DNA from 2 places in the Candidatus Borkfalkia ceftriaxoniphila genome. Region 2 is predicted to be linked to the other one. Evidence: riboswitches for the same ligand, from Rfam matches in the RefSeq annotation. Region 2 holds a riboswitch; the other holds the start of a gene.
The links. A riboswitch is a leader RNA that binds a small molecule or an ion and turns the genes downstream of it on or off. The one in region 2 is predicted to bind ZMP and ZTP.
Positions count from the first base shown of each region.

Region 1: it holds a riboswitch for ZMP and ZTP, as region 2 does, so the genes downstream of both, pflB (formate C-acetyltransferase) here and ESZ91_RS01900 (DUF3795 domain-containing protein) in region 2, are expected to answer to the same signal.

Region 1 covers NZ_SDOZ01000003.1:102,019-109,601, forward strand. Annotated here, with positions in the region: gene ESZ91_RS09120 (ABC transporter substrate-binding protein) at 1-1,051, shown strand, start outside; gene ESZ91_RS09125 (NAD(P)/FAD-dependent oxidoreductase) at 1,087-1,938, shown strand; gene ESZ91_RS09130 (radical SAM protein) at 2,126-2,839, opposite strand; gene pflB (formate C-acetyltransferase) at 2,826-5,042, opposite strand; ZMP/ZTP riboswitch at 5,098-5,178, opposite strand; gene ESZ91_RS09140 (diaminopimelate dehydrogenase) at 5,327-6,307, opposite strand; gene yfcE (phosphodiesterase) at 6,427-6,963, opposite strand; gene ESZ91_RS09150 (aldose epimerase family protein) at 6,976-7,583, opposite strand, start outside.
Region 2 covers NZ_SDOZ01000002.1:386,854-394,436, reverse strand. Annotated here, with positions in the region: gene ESZ91_RS01915 (glycine--tRNA ligase) at 1-225, opposite strand, end outside; gene ESZ91_RS01910 (phosphatase PAP2 family protein) at 302-1,165, opposite strand; gene ESZ91_RS01905 (hypothetical protein) at 1,265-1,573, shown strand; ZMP/ZTP riboswitch at 1,631-1,714, shown strand; gene ESZ91_RS01900 (DUF3795 domain-containing protein) at 1,756-2,130, shown strand; gene ESZ91_RS01895 (formate--tetrahydrofolate ligase) at 2,158-3,807, shown strand; gene ESZ91_RS01890 (glutamine--tRNA ligase/YqeY domain fusion protein) at 3,962-5,590, shown strand; gene ESZ91_RS01885 (hypothetical protein) at 5,679-6,764, shown strand; gene ESZ91_RS01880 (CvpA family protein) at 6,794-7,384, shown strand; gene ESZ91_RS01875 (helix-turn-helix transcriptional regulator) at 7,433-7,583, opposite strand, start outside.

The sequences.
Region 1 (7,583 bases), on a different contig from region 2:
TCGCACGTACGCTTCGCCCTATCTGCAGGAACTGTTCGAAAAAAACGGTTGGTCGGATTACGCCGCCGCATATATGTGGGGCACGATGGGCTTCGTATACAATCCCGAATACGTGGACAAGGAGGACGTTTCTTCCTGGGGCGCGCTGTGGATGGACAAATACGCCAACCAGTCCACGATCAAGGACAGCGTGCGCGATTCCTATTTTCTGGGGCTCGCCTACGTTGCGAAAGACGAACTCGACGCGCTTGCCGCAGATTTTGCCGCAGGGAAGATGGGCGCGGAAGAATATAACGCGAAACTTACCGAGATCATGAACCGCACGGACGAAGACACGTTGGACGCGGTCAAAAAACAACTCATCGCACTCAAAGATAATTTATACGGATTCGAAGTGGACAGCGGCAAACTGGACGCGGCGTCGGGCAAGATCAACATCAATTTCGCATGGAGCGGCGACGCGGTCACCGCAATGAACGAAGGAGAAGAAGGCGACCGATTTTTGAATTACTCGATCCCCTCCGAATGCAGCAATATCTGGTTCGACGGCTGGGTGATGCCCAAAGGCGCGAACAGAGAACTCGCGGAAAAGTTCATCAACTTTATTTCCCGCCCCGAAAACGCCGTATGCAACATGAATTTCATCGGATATTCGAGCGCCATTGCGGGCGACGAAGTATTCGAATGGGTACAGGAAAATTACGGCGCCGAAGGCGCGGACACGGTCCCCTACGATCTGAGTTACTTTTTCGGAGAAAATAAAAGTATTTCTGTAAAAGCAGAGGACCTGGACCGCCAGATCTCCGCGCAGTACCCTACCGTTGAGGTGATCGAGCGCTGCGCCGTCATGCAATACTTCGACGACGAGACTAACGCCGCCGTCAACGAAATGTGGGAAGAAGTCAAGGGCGTGCCCATCCCCTTGTGGGCGTATATCGTGATCATCGCGATCGCGGCGATCGCCGCGGGCATCGCGCTCTCCTATCTCTATAAAGGCAAATCTTCAGGGCACAAGCCCAAGAAAGGCTACCGTATTCTCAAAGAAGGCTGACGATCGCGCCGGCCGCACAAAAACGGGGGTATAACATGAAAAAACTGGTAATCATAGGCAAGGGCCCCGCGGGCATTTCCGCGGCGCTATACGCCGTCAGAGGCGGCCTGGACGTGACGATCGTTGCCAAGGACGGAGGCGCGCTGCAAAAGGCGGATAAGATAGACAATTATTACGGATTCGACGGCGGTATCTCCGCGCGAAAACTGTTGGAGGACGGCGAAAACCAGGCGCGGACGCTGGGCGTTCAGTTCGTGACCGACGAAGTGGTCGGCGTCGAGTTCGCGGAAAGCGGATTTGCCGTCAAGACGCTTTCGAAAGATCTGGAAGCGAACGCCGTCGTACTCGCCTGCGGCACTTCGCGCAACGTGCCGCCCATCGAAAACATTGAAAAATTCGAGGGCCGCGGCGTGAGTTACTGCGCAATCTGCGACGGGTTTTTCTTCCGCAAAAAAAAGGTGGGCGTCATCGGCAACGCGGGATACGCCAAGAGCGAATACGGCGTTCTGAAAAATATCATCGACGACGTGACCATTCTCACCGACGGCGAACAGCCCTCGTTCGACTCCCTCCCCTTTACCGATAAAAAGATCAAATCGTTCGAAGGGGGCGAAAAACTCGAAGAAGTCGTGTTCGAAGACGGCACGCGCGAAAAGTACGACGGCGTGTTTGTCGCGTGCGGCTCGGCGGGCGCTTTCGAACTTGCCAAGAAACTGGGCCTGGAGATCGACGGCAACAAGATCGTGACCGACGACAAGCGCGCCACCAACATCCCCGGCGTATACGCGGCGGGCGACTGCGTGAAAGGCTTACAGCAGATCGCCAAAGCGGTATACGACGGAATGCTTGCAGGCACGCAGGCGATCCAATATCTGAAAAAGAATTAAACATTACAAAACGGCGGCAGTGAAAACACTGTCGCCGTTTTATCAAAATCAAATCGCGCCCCATATTTACGCGTTTGTTTTCTCAATTTGATTGATCTCAGTATAACACGTTTTAGAGTTTATGTCAAGTATTTAACGGTATAAACAAATAACGACCAATCGCGAATTATGTCACACATAGTACTGTTTAAATGCCTGAAATGTACTTTTCCGCATACAAAATATCCTCTTCTTCCGCCTCATTCACATCGAAATAAGGAAATTGCATTTTTATTTTTTCATACTTTTCCAGACACAATTTCCGAAAAGGCAGAAAGCGAATCCCCTCGCTGACGCGATGGGAACGGTATAATTTTTGAAGAGCAAAGAGCGCGGCTTCGGAATCGTTTTTCGAAGGGACTAAAACATTAGTCAACTCTACCCTCGCCCCCAACGCATCGCAGACGGAAAGAAAAGCGTCATAAGCGGAAAGGTCTGCATTCTCCTGATTTTTGACGTCGCAGATGATATATTCCGCAGCCGCGATCAATTCCGCATCGGCGATCTGACCGTTGGTTTCGATACATACGGGAACGCCGTGTTCCGCGAGCGCCCGTATGACGGCAATCGCAAAATCTTTTTGCAGGAAAGGCTCTCCCCCCGATAAAGTAACGCCGCCCCGTTTCAGATACGGTTTATAGCGGAGTATCTTCTGCACGAGCGCTGACACGCCCGTGCGCGTTCCCTGCCCGAAAAGCGTTTCGGGATTATGGCAGAACGGACAGCGAAGATTACAGCCGGAAAAGAATACGACCACGCGAAGTCCCTTGCCGTCCACGCCCGAGCCGCTGTAAATTGAATCGATATAACCGAATTCCCCGCCCGAGTTTTGCTCGGACGGGGCGTTTTTATACTCTTTCATGATACGTACGTTTTAAAACTTCCAACTGGTGCGCTTTGGACAGTTTGTGGAAATTGACCGCATACCCCGAAACGCGGATGGTGACGTTGGGATACAGTTCGGGATGCTCCATGGCAGCCACAAGTTTCGCGCGGTCGAACACATTTACGTTGAGATGGTGCGCCCCCTGCCCGAAATATCCGTCCAGCAGATCACACAAATTCTCCGCGCGCTCCTCGCGGTTTTTGCCGAGCGCGGAAGGCACGATGGAAAAAGTATTGGAAATACCGTCGCGGCACGTTTCGTAAGGCAGTTTCGCGACCGAATTCAAAGACGCCAGCGCGCCGCTCAGATCGCGGTTATGCATGGGATTCGCACCGGGCGCGAAAGGTTCGTCGGCCGCTCTTCCGTCGGGCGTCGCCCCCGTCTTTTTGCCGTAGACCACGTTGGAAGTGATAGTCAACACGGAAAGCGTGTGCAGAGCATTGCGGTAAGCGGGCGTCTTTTTGAGTTGCGAGGAAAAACTTTTCAGAATTTCCACCGCAATATCGTCCACCGCATCGTCGTCATTGCCGTATTTGGGGAATTCACCCTCGATCTTAAAGTCGTAGATCAATCCCTCGTCGTTGTACACAGGCGTCACTTTCGCGTATTTGATGGCGGAAAGCGAATCCGTGATGACCGAAAGTCCCGCCACGCCGCAGGCAAGAAAACGCTCCACTTCGGTATCGTGCAGCGCCATCTGAATTTTTTCATAGGCGTACTTGTCGTGCATATAGTGAATGACGTTCAGAATATTTACGTACAGATCGCACATCCAACTCTCGTATGTACGGAATGCTTTCCACACTTTTTCATAATCGAGCGGGCCCTCGAATCGTTCGCCCGCGGGCGCGATCTGTTTGCCCGTCTTCTCGTCGCGGCCGCCGTTGAGCGTCAAAAGCAAAAGTTTAGCGAGGTTGACGCGCGCGCCGAAAAACTGCATCTGTTTCCCGATCTTCATAGCGGATACGCAGCAGGCGATGCCGTAATCGTCGCCGTAGAGCGGGCGCATCACGTCGTCGTTTTCATACTGAATGGAATCGGTGTCGATGGAAACTTTGGCGCAGAAATTTTTAAAAGGCTGCGGCAGGTTTTCCGACCAGAGCACCGTGAGATTGGGTTCGGGCGCGGCGCCCAGCGTATACAGCGTGTTGAGGATCCTGAAAGAAGTTTTCGTGACGAGCGTCCTGCCGTCTTCCCCCATGCCGCCCACGCTCTCCGTCGTCCAGGTGGGATCGCCGCCGAACAGATCGTTGTATTCGGGCGTACGCAGTTGCCGCGTAATGCGCAGTTTGATGACGAAATCGTCGATGATCTCCTGCGCCCCCTCTTCGTCCAGAATCCCCGCGGCGATGTCGCGCTCGATATAAATATCGAAGAAAGTGCTCACGCGCCCCAGGCTCATCGCCGCGCCGTTCTGCTCCTTGATGGCGGCGAGATAGCCGAAATACGTCCATTGGATCGCCTCTTTCGCATTTTGCGCGGGACGGGAAATATCGAAGCCGTACAGACTTGCCATTTTTTTCAACTGACCGAGAAATTCGATTTGTTTGTAAAGTTCCTCCAAAGCGCGGATATTGTTCTCATCCATCAACTTTTTGCCGTACAGTTTCCGGTCTTTTTCCTTTTCCTCGATGAGTTTATCCACACCGTAGAGAGCGACGCGCCTGTAATCCCCGATAATGCGCCCGCGGCCGTACGCATCGGGAAGTCCCGTGATTAGCCCCGCGTGGCGGGCGGCGCGCATTTCGTCGGTATAGACGTGAAAGACGCCGTCGTTATGCGTGGTCTTGTATTTGAATTCCGTTTCGATGAGGTCGGACAATTTGTAGCCGTACGCTTCACACGCCTGCCGCGCCATGCGGATCCCGCCGAAGGGATTGACTCCGCGCTTTAAGGGTTCGTCCGTCTGCAAACCGACGATCAGTTCGTTTTCGCGGTCGATATAGCCCGCGGGATAGGATAAAAGCGAAGATACCCTTTCGGTATCTACGTCGAGCACGCCGCCTTTCTCGCTTTCCGCTTTCAAAAGCGCGTTGACTTTTTCCATCATTTGATTCGTGCGCGCGGTGGGTTTTGCCAAAAACGCCGCGTCGCCCGTATAAGGCGTATAATTCGTCTGAATAAAATCCCTTACATTGATCTCCTCTTCGTACTTTCCGTGTTGAAACTCTTTTTGCATGGCACGCTCCTTCTTTGGGATGAATTTTGGGATAAAAAAACCCGCGCAGATCTATCGATACTGCCCAGGTGGTCGACAAAAATTTTTTCCGCTCCCACGCAGTGACCTGCTAAACCCACCAGTTGCGGAAAAATTCGTTTTATACACTACATCTTGTGTGCGCATTTATTTTTTTATCTATATAAAGTATAATACAAAGCCCCTTCTTTGTCAAGGAAATCACCGAAGTTTTTTCGGGAATTTTCCTTATAAAAAGAGCCCCGAAAAATCGAGGCGCTCAGGTTTTAAAGCAGTTTTTTACGTTGTTCGTCAAACGGCAACGGGCTTAAATATTTGGGCGCTATATCGAACGCGGTGACGGCGCCCGAAATCCCTTCGCGGTTCATGCGCGCGACCGCCCGCGCATAGGCGACCAACACACCCGACGTAAACTCGGGATTGCTCTCCAGTTTCAGAGAAAGTTCCAAAAGAAAATCGTTGTCGTTCGCGGATTTACAGGAACGGAGTACAAACCCGCCATGAGGCATACCTCCGTGCTTTTCGTTCAACTCGGCCTGAGAAACAAAATGCACTTCCGTATCGTAATCGGCAAAATAGTTGGGCATGGTCTTGATCTCTTGCTCGATACGTGCAAGATCCGCGCCATCTTCGGCGACCACGTAGCATACGCGCGTATGCATCTGCCGCGGCGTAAAGACGGGATTTTCGCAGCCGCGCACTTTTGCGAGCGCGCTTTCCACGGGCACGGTGTACTGTTTGGCGTCTTTCACGCCCTCGATGCGGCGGATCGCGTCGCTGTGTCCCTGGCTGACCCCCTTGCCCCAAAAGGTATAGGTGTTGCCATCGGGCGCGACCGAACCGAAATAAATGCGGGCGAGCGAAAACAAGCCCGGATCCCAGCCGATACTCATGGCGCCCAGTTTGCCCGAACGTTTTCCCGCCTCGTCGAGCGCCTCGAAATACTGCGGCACTTTGGCGTGCGTGTCGAAACTGTCCACCGTATTGAAATCGCGGATGGTTTCCACAGACTGTACGGGCAGATCGGTAGCGCTGCCGCCGCACAGGATCATGACGTCGATCTTACCGACGTAATTTTGTATATTTTCAACGGCATCCACTGCAACGGGAAGGACGGTACGCACGCTCTTCGGATCGCGGCGGGTGAATACCGCCACCGCTTCCATATCTTCGCTTTGGGAAAGCGCGTACTGCACACCCTTGCCCAGATTACCGTACCCGACGATGCCCACTTTGATTTTTTCCATAAAACAACTCCTTTTGATCGGTTTATTTCCTGCATCAATATACCACCGAAAGGCAAATTTTGTCAAGCAACGGCGTCCTTCGCGTGTTTCGATTTACTTATATCCGACTTTCGTTTCAATTATATCCGTTCGCGCGCGAGCACGTTCCCGTCGAAATCTTTGAGCGAAAGTTCGCCCTTTTCCAAAATCAGATACGAGCGCGGCGTATCGTTTTTGGGAAGAGATACGGAGCCCGCGTTCGCGACCAGCACGCCGCCCTTGCGGCGGATAAATCCCGTATGGATATGGCCGAACACAAACGCATCGCCGCAGTTTTTCGGAAGCCGATCGAAATCGAATTTGTCGCCGTGCTGCAAAAATATCTTTTTGCCGTCGGCATAGATCTGCGCTTCGGGCACAAACTCGAAATCGGAGATGAGCGTATCCACGTCGCTGTCGCAATTTCCTTTGACGACCGTCAGGCGGTCGGCGAGCGGATTCAAAAGAGCAGCCACGCCGAGCGGGCGGTAGCCTTCGGGCAGTGGGTTGCGCGGCCCGTGATTATAGATATCGCCCAGAAGTATCATCTGCTCTGCCCCTTCTTCGGCAAATCTTTGCAACAACTTTTGTAAATAAAATTCCGAGCCGTGAATATCCGACGCGATGAGTATTTTCATAGAAACCGCCTTTTACCGAACAGTAAATTTGTAAGCCGTGACCGAATGATAGATTTGGTCTTTATCGTAGACGGGACTGCCGAGCGCGGCATACGAAGGGCAGTTGACCGCGTTGGGAAGAAACTGCGTTTCCAGACAGAAACCCGTTCTCTTTTTATATTTTTCCGTATCGAGCATATTTCCCGAATAGAATTGCAGTCCAGGAAGATCCGTGCAGACCTCCATCGCGACGCCGCTTTCCGCACCCGCAATTTCCGCGACTTTGCGATATTCGCCGCGCCTGTTCAGCACGTAGTTGATATCGTAGCCGCCGCCGTTGGCAATGTCGCAGTCGTCGGTACAGCCGATGTCTTTCCCCACTTTTTTGGGTTTGCGGAAATCGAAAGGCGTACCCTCCACGTCGCGGAATTCGCCGTGCGGGATCAGTTCCCGATCGGCGGTCGTCACGCGGTCGGCGTCGATATACAGAGTATGCCCGAGAATATCGCCCGAGCCTTCGCCGTCCAGATTGAAATACGTGTGATTGGTAAGATTGATCAGCGTTTTCCGATCGGAAACCGCTGTATATTCGATTTTCAGTTCGCCGCCTACAAAGGAATAGCGCACTTCCATGCGGAGAT
Region 2 (7,583 bases):
CGAATTCATCAGGATCGCCGCGTCCACGCCGAAAGAATTGTCGCTTTCCTGCACGAATTTTTTCCACCAGGCGCGCTTGACGTTATTCTTGATCTCCACGCCTACGGGACCGTAATCCCAGGTGTTTCCCATTCCGCCGTAAATTTCGCTGCCCGGGAAAATGATGCCCCGCGCCTTGCAGAGATTTACGATCTTATCCATTGTCGCCGCTGTTTTATCAGACATGATAGATTCCTCGTTCTCTTTTCGTTTTTATAATAATTTTACTTTTTTATACGTATAAAGTCAAGTAAAAAGTCGTTTACAGGCGAAGTTTCACGATGAGAAGCGGCGTGACCGTCAGCGCGAAAAAGATCGCCGCGAAATACTGCGCGAAAGTCGACCAGTTGCCGTCGGGCAGAAAGCGGTACAGCAAAAGAAAGGGGACCGCCGCCGCGATGATCGCGATCGCCAGCCGCAGAATGCGTTTCCACCATTTGTTTGCGTCCGCAAAGCAGAAAAATTTCTCTTCGATCAAAAGCCCGATCGCTGCGGCGAGGGTGATGGCGGAGATCTTGAACATGGATTCCGTCATCGTGCGGGCGATAAAGAGAAAGGGCAGCGTAAGAAGGGCGAAAGCGAAAAACACCCACAGCCTTTTTTTGTAGAAGCCCGCATAGACCGTCTGCCAGATGATCGCGAACAGCACGCCGATGGCAAAGCCCGACAGCACGTCGGTGGGATAGTGCACTCCTAAATATAGCCGCGAAAACATGACGCCCAGCACCGCGATTATGGAAAATACGATGACGCCCGGGCGGCGGAACGTGAGCGCGAGGTTACCGAAAAAGGACGCGCTCGCGCACGAATGCCCGCTCGGGCAGGACATATCGATATCCAGATCGTTTGTGGAAACGAAGGGCGTATCCACGTCCACCTTATCCACCACGCCCGCGGCATAGGGACGGGTGCGGCGGATGGCGCTTTTCAGCCCCGTGCAGAAAGCGCTTGCCGAAAGAATGGTCACGAGCATTTTTTCGCCAAGGCTCTTATTGATGCAGAAAAATACGACGGCGATGATGGCGGTGATGAAAATTTCTTCGCCCAGCATCGTCCACGCCGCGAACACAATGTCCAGAAACTGGTTGCGTATGCCTTCCAGCGCCTGTAATATCGCTTGATCCATGTTGCCTCCGAATGCGGATTTTTCGTTTAGTATATCATAATTTCCAAAAAAAGCCTACTGTTTTTTGCGTTACCGTCAGATTTATGGTATAATGAGGGTATGATATCCGTTCGTTTTTTTCTGAAAGAGGGCTACCCCGTTTCCTGCGAACTCAAAGACGGGGAAAACGTGTTTTTCGGCGGCGTCACCGCGCAGGGAGAATTTTTCTGCGAAAAGGGAGTCCCTTATCCCGAAATGATGCTGCGCGCGCTCGTCAACAAATGTATGGACGGGCGTATTCCCGTGCTCTTTGCCAGGGACGAATGGGGCGTAGATCTTGCGCGGTTCGGCTTTGAAAGGGAGGGAGGAAAATATGCGTGCCCGCGCGAGCGGCTGCGCCTGCCGCACGATTGCGAAAAAGCGCCGTAAATTTTTTGCAAACTCTTGCATTGTCGGGAAAAGTATGGTACAATAAAAAAAATTGAAAGAGCGTTCGGCGACTGACGGATTACATAGATCTCTATGGGGAAGCCGAAATTGCGTTTCGTGTCGACCGTCTGGGCAAAAAACGAATGTTTTGCTCGGGCTTTTTTTATTTTACGGAGGGAATTATGAAACGTGAAATGGGACTCGCGCGCTGCGGGCTCGCCTGCTGCCTATGCGCGCAAAACGACGTGTGCGGCGGCTGCGGCGAAGGGGACGCGCCCGAAAAGTCCTGGTGCGAAAACCGCCGTTGCAGCATCGAAAAAAATATCGCGCGCTGCGCCGACTGCGAAACGCTTTGCAAAAAGGGAATGTTTGAAAAGGCGAAACCCTACGCTTTCACGCTGTTTTTAAAGAGATACGGGGAAGAAGAACTTTTAAATTGTCTGGAAAGGAACGAACAAAACGGCATCGTCTACCATCGTGACGGCATTATCGGCGATTACGACGGGTTCGGTGACGCGGAAGCGGTCATTGCGTTTATAAAGACCGGCAAAAGATAAAAAAGACTATTTTCGGAGGTTTTTGATATGTTGAGCGATATCGAGATCGCGGAGAACTGTGCCTTGCGCGACATCGCGGACGTGGCGGCGGAACTGGGCATAGCGCCGCAAAATTTAGAATCATACGGCCGCTTTAAGGCAAAGATCGGCGGCGACTTTTCCGCGCGCAAAGCCAAACTCGTTTTGGTGACCGCCATCAATCCCACCGCCTCGGGCGAGGGAAAGACCACCGTTTCCATCGGCCTTGCCGACGGTATGCGCAAACTCGGCAAAAAAGTCTGCCTGGCGCTCAGGGAACCTTCGCTCGGACCCGTGTTCGGCATTAAGGGCGGCGCGGCGGGCGGCGGCTACGCGCAGATCGTGCCCATGGAGGATATCAACCTGCACTTTACGGGTGATCTGCACGCCATCACGGCGGCGAACAATCTTTTGTGCGCGGTATTGGACAATCATATCTTCCGCGGCAACGAACTGGATATCGACCCCGAAAAAATTTATTTCCGCCGCTGTCTGGACATGAACGACCGCGCCTTGCGCAACGTGACGGTGGGGCGCGGCGGCGAGGGCGTCGAGCGGGAAGAACACTTCGAGATCACCGCGGCGTGCGAGGTGATGGCGATCTTATGCCTCGCGACTTCGCTTTCCGATCTGAAACGCCGTCTGGGCAATATCATCGTCGGCGAAAACCGCAGGGGCGAATATGTGTACGCGCGCGATTTAAAAGCGGAGGGCGCCATGTGCACGCTCTTGAAGGACGCGATCAAACCCAACCTCGTGCAGACGCTCGAAGGCACGCCCGCCATCGTGCACGGCGGACCGTTCGCAAACATCGCGCACGGCTGCAACAGCATTCAGGCGACCTACGCGGCGATGAGTCTTGCCGACTACGTCGTCACCGAGGCGGGATTCGGCGCGGATCTCGGCGCGGAAAAATTTCTCGATACCAAGTGCCGCATCGCGGGCATCGAGCCCGACTGCGTGGTAGTGGTCGCCACCGTCAAGGCGCTCAAACTGCACGGCGGCGCGGACAAAACGACGCTTTCCGAGGAAAATCTCGAAGCGCTGGAAGCGGGCATGCCCAACCTCGTCAAGCATATCGAAAATATCAAGAACGTCTATAAAAAGCCCGTCGTGGTCGCGATGAACCGCTTTGCGAGCGATACGCAGGCGGAGATCGACCTTGTCATGCGCATGACCGAATACGCGGGCGCGCAGGCGGTATTTACCGACGTGTTTTTACAGGGCGGCGAAGGCGGCAAAGAACTTGCCGCGGCAGTCGTCAAGGCGGCGAACCAGCCCAGCCGCCTCGCCTATTCGTACGACCTTCGCGACGGCGTCGTGAAAAAGATCGACGATATCGTAAAGAACGTCTACGGCGGCGACGGCGCGGAATTTTCCGAACTTGCCCTCCGTAAGATAGAGGATATCGAAAAGCGCGGCTATAAAGAACTGCCCGTCATCATCGCAAAGACGCAGTATTCTCTTTCCGATAACGCAAAACTTTTGGCACGCCCGCAGGGTTTTACCGTACACGTGCGCGACGTAATATTAAAGGGCGGCGCGGAATTCATCGTGGCGGTCGCGGGCAATATCATGCTGATGCCCGGGCTCGGCAAACATCCCGCCGCGGAACGCATCGACATCGACGAGGCGGGCAAGATCAGCGGCTTGTCGTAAAAATCGGCTATGCGGGGAACGCTTTTTGCATTCCCCGCATATTTTTTTAAGAAGAGCGTAAATTCTCCGCAAAAACTTTTGCAATTATCGGGTTTTTAGAGTAAAATAGAGGTGTAATTCTAAAATTTACGGCAATAAATACGGAGAAGAACTTATGATCGAAGCGACGAATTTTATCGAACAGATTATCAACGAGGATATAGACGCGGGAAAAGTCACCGCGATCCAGACGCGCTTTCCCCCCGAACCCAACGGCTATCTGCATATCGGGCACGCCAAGAGCATGTTCGTCAATTTCGGGATCGCCCAAAAATACGGCGGCAAATGCAACCTCTTTTTCGACGACACCAACCCGTCCAAAGAAAAGACGGAATTTGTGGACGCCATCCGCGGCGATATCCGCTGGATGGGCTACGAATGGGCGAAAGAGTGCTACGCTTCCGACTTCTTCGACGTCATCTACGATTGCGCGGCGCGCCTGATCAAAGAAGGCAAAGCGTTCGTCTGCGACCTTTCCGCGGAAGAGATCAAAAATCTGCGCGGCACGTTGACCGAACCGGGCAAAGAGAGCCCGTACCGAAACCGTTCCGCGGAGGAAAATTTGCGCCTCTTTACGGAAATGAGAGAGGGAAAATACGCCGACGGCGAAAAATGCCTGCGAGCCAAGATCGACATGAGTTCGCCCAATCTGAATATGCGCGATCCCGTCATCTACCGCATCCTGCACGCGACGCATCACCGCACGGGCGATGCGTGGTGCGTCTATCCCATGTACGACTTCGCGCACCCCATCTGCGACTATCTGCAGGGCGTCACGCATTCTCTCTGTACCCTCGAATTCGAAGACCACCGCCCGCTGTACGACTGGGTGGGCGTTTCCCTCGGATTCTCCCCCAAGCCCCGCCAGATCGAATTTGCGCGGCTGAACGTCACCAATACCGTGATGAGCAAGCGCTATCTGAAAAAACTGGTGGAGGAAAACCTCGTGCACGGCTGGGACGACGCGCGTATGCCTACCATCACGGGCCTTCGCAACCGCGGTATCCCCGCCGAGGCGATCCGCGATTTCTGCTCGCGCGTGGGCGTCGCGAAAGCCAATTCCGAGTGCGAATATTCCTATTTCGAGGCGTGCGTGCGCGAATATCTCAACGCCAACGCCGAGCGCGCCATGGCGGTGTTTTCGCCTTTGAAACTCACGATCACCAATTACGAGGGATCGGAAGAAGTGGATTTCGAGATCAATCAGACCAAAGAGGGCGCGGGCGTCCGCAAAGTAAAATTTTCCAAAAATCTCTATATCGAAAGTTCGGACTTTTCGCTCGACCCGCCGCCCAAATATTTCCGCCTGAAAAAAGAGGGCTACGTGCGCCTGAAAAACGCCTATATCGTGCGCTGCGACGACGTTTTGTTGGACGAAAACGGCAACGCGAAGGAAGTTTTGTGCACGTATATCCCCGAAAGCCGCAGCGGCAGCGATACGAGCGGCATCAAGGTAAAGGGCGTCATTCATTGGGTGGATGCGGAAACGGCGGCGGACGTGACCGTGAAACAGTATCAGAGCCTTTTGCGCGATGCGGACTATGCGGGACAGGATTTCAACGAGCGTTTCAACGCGGAGAGCGAAAAGATTTTTACCGCCAAAGCGGAGCCCTATCTCGCGGAGGCAAAGGAGGGAACGCCTTTCCAGTTGATGCGTACGGGATACTATAAAAAGAGCGAAGAAAACGGAGCGGCGGTACTCTCGGAGATCGTTTCTCTGAAGGATAATTTTAACAAGAAGTAGGCCGCGCGAATTGAAAAATGCGATTGACATTTGAGCGGTTAGCAGTTATAATAAGAATACAGTAAAAAAATATTTAAGGGTGGTCATCGTGAAAATCTGTAAGAATTGCGGCCGCGAATCCGAGGAAGGGAAGATACGGTGTCCTTTCTGCGGATACCTGTTCGAGGATGAAATGGACAGCGTGCTGCGGGAAATGAGTTTAAATCTGAATAGTTTTAAAGAGGAACTTACGGCGCCCAAGCCGCAGCAGACGGGCATAAGCGCGCCCGCGCAGCCTTCGGTTTCCGCCGCCGCGTCCGCGGATCCCGTGCTGGCGGCTGCATATGCCGTGCGCGAGACGCCGAGTCCCGCCGCTTATCCCGCAAGGATCTCCTATCCCGCGCCGCAAAGCGCGGCAGAGCCGGAAGATCTGAAACTGGAAGTCGCCAACCTGAAAGGGCAACTGACCGCCATGCAGGGCGAGTTGGGCCGCCTGAGTATGCAGCGCGGCGTGCAAATGCAGCAAAATCCCGTTTCGTATCAACCTATACCCGCGCCCGCGCAGCCCGTGTATTTCGCAAATACATACGGTTACCCTGCGCCCGTTCCCGCCGAAGGCGTCTATTCGCAGATCCCCGAAGCGAAAGATCCCGCTGCGCCCGCGTATGCGAACGCGGGTAAAGACAAAGCGGATTCCGCGCGCAGCAAGAGGCGCATCGTTCTGGCGGTGTTTACGACCCTTTTTCTGGCGGCGAGCATCGCGTCTTTCTTTTTGAATTGGATCAAGTTCGAAGCGTTCGAAGGTTTTACGGGTTTCGAAGCGATAAACCACGTGTTCGGGATCAAGGGCGGCGAGCCGTTTGAAGCGTATCTGAATATCATCCGCGCCCACGAATTTGCGGGCAGCGCGATGATCGCGAAACTGTGTCTGAATTTTTGCTTTTATGTCGTAAAATACGGCGTCGTCGTATATGCGGCGCTGTTGGTATTAAGTTTGCCCATACTGTTCAGTCTGGGCGGACGCATCCGTTTCAAGGCGTGGCACGCGTTTTTTGCATGGACGTCCGCGCTCGCGGCTGTACTTTTGTTTGCGGTTTTCTGCTGGGTAAGCGGCTTTTCGGCGATGACTTTGTTTTTCCTCGGCGGCGCCGCGGCGAACGTATTGAGGGGATTCTTTCTTTTGTTCTATAAATAAACGGCGTTTTGTCGTTTGCGAGGGTGTACATGAGTATCATTATTGACGTAATTTTATGTTTGCTTGCGGTTCTGGTCTTTTTCCTCGGATACCGCAAAGGTTTTTTGCAGAAGGCATGGTGGCTGGTCGATCTGGTCGTCATCATTCTGTTGTTCATGATGCTCTCTCCGACGATTTTAAAATGGATCGAAGCGAATACCGCGTGGAAAAATTCTCTCGTTGACTGGATTGGTTCGTTTACCGGCAGCGTGCCGCAGATCCAGCCCGAGTCGGTGGCATACTTTATTTTAAAAGCGGGCATCTGTCTGGCTTTGGGGATCGTGGTCGTCATTATCATGCTGATCGTGAAATTCCTTTTGAAAAAACTGATCACTTTGAAAGTTTTCGAGATCATCGACAAGATTCTGGGCGGGGTATATTCGGTCGCGGTCATGACGCTGATCCTGTTGGTCATAGGCGGCGTTCTGGGTACGTTCGTGAATTTTGCGCCTATCCAAAGTCTGAGCGACACTTTTTCGCAGACATATATGGCGAAATACCTGTTCGGCGAAAACCTGCTGCAAGGATTTTTCGACAAATACCTGCCGTTCGGCACCTGGATCGCGGGTATCGTAAAATAAAATCAAACAGAAAGCCCCCGACGCGTCTGCGTCGGGGGCTTTTTAGGTTCAGTACTTTTTGCCGATCAGATAATCGAGGGAACAGCCGAAATATTTGGCGATTTGAATGACGTTTTCCAGTTTTGGCTGTTTGCCTTTTCTCCATTTTGAAATTGCGGATTCGCCGAAACTGCATTCTTTGGCGACGGCGTAACAACTG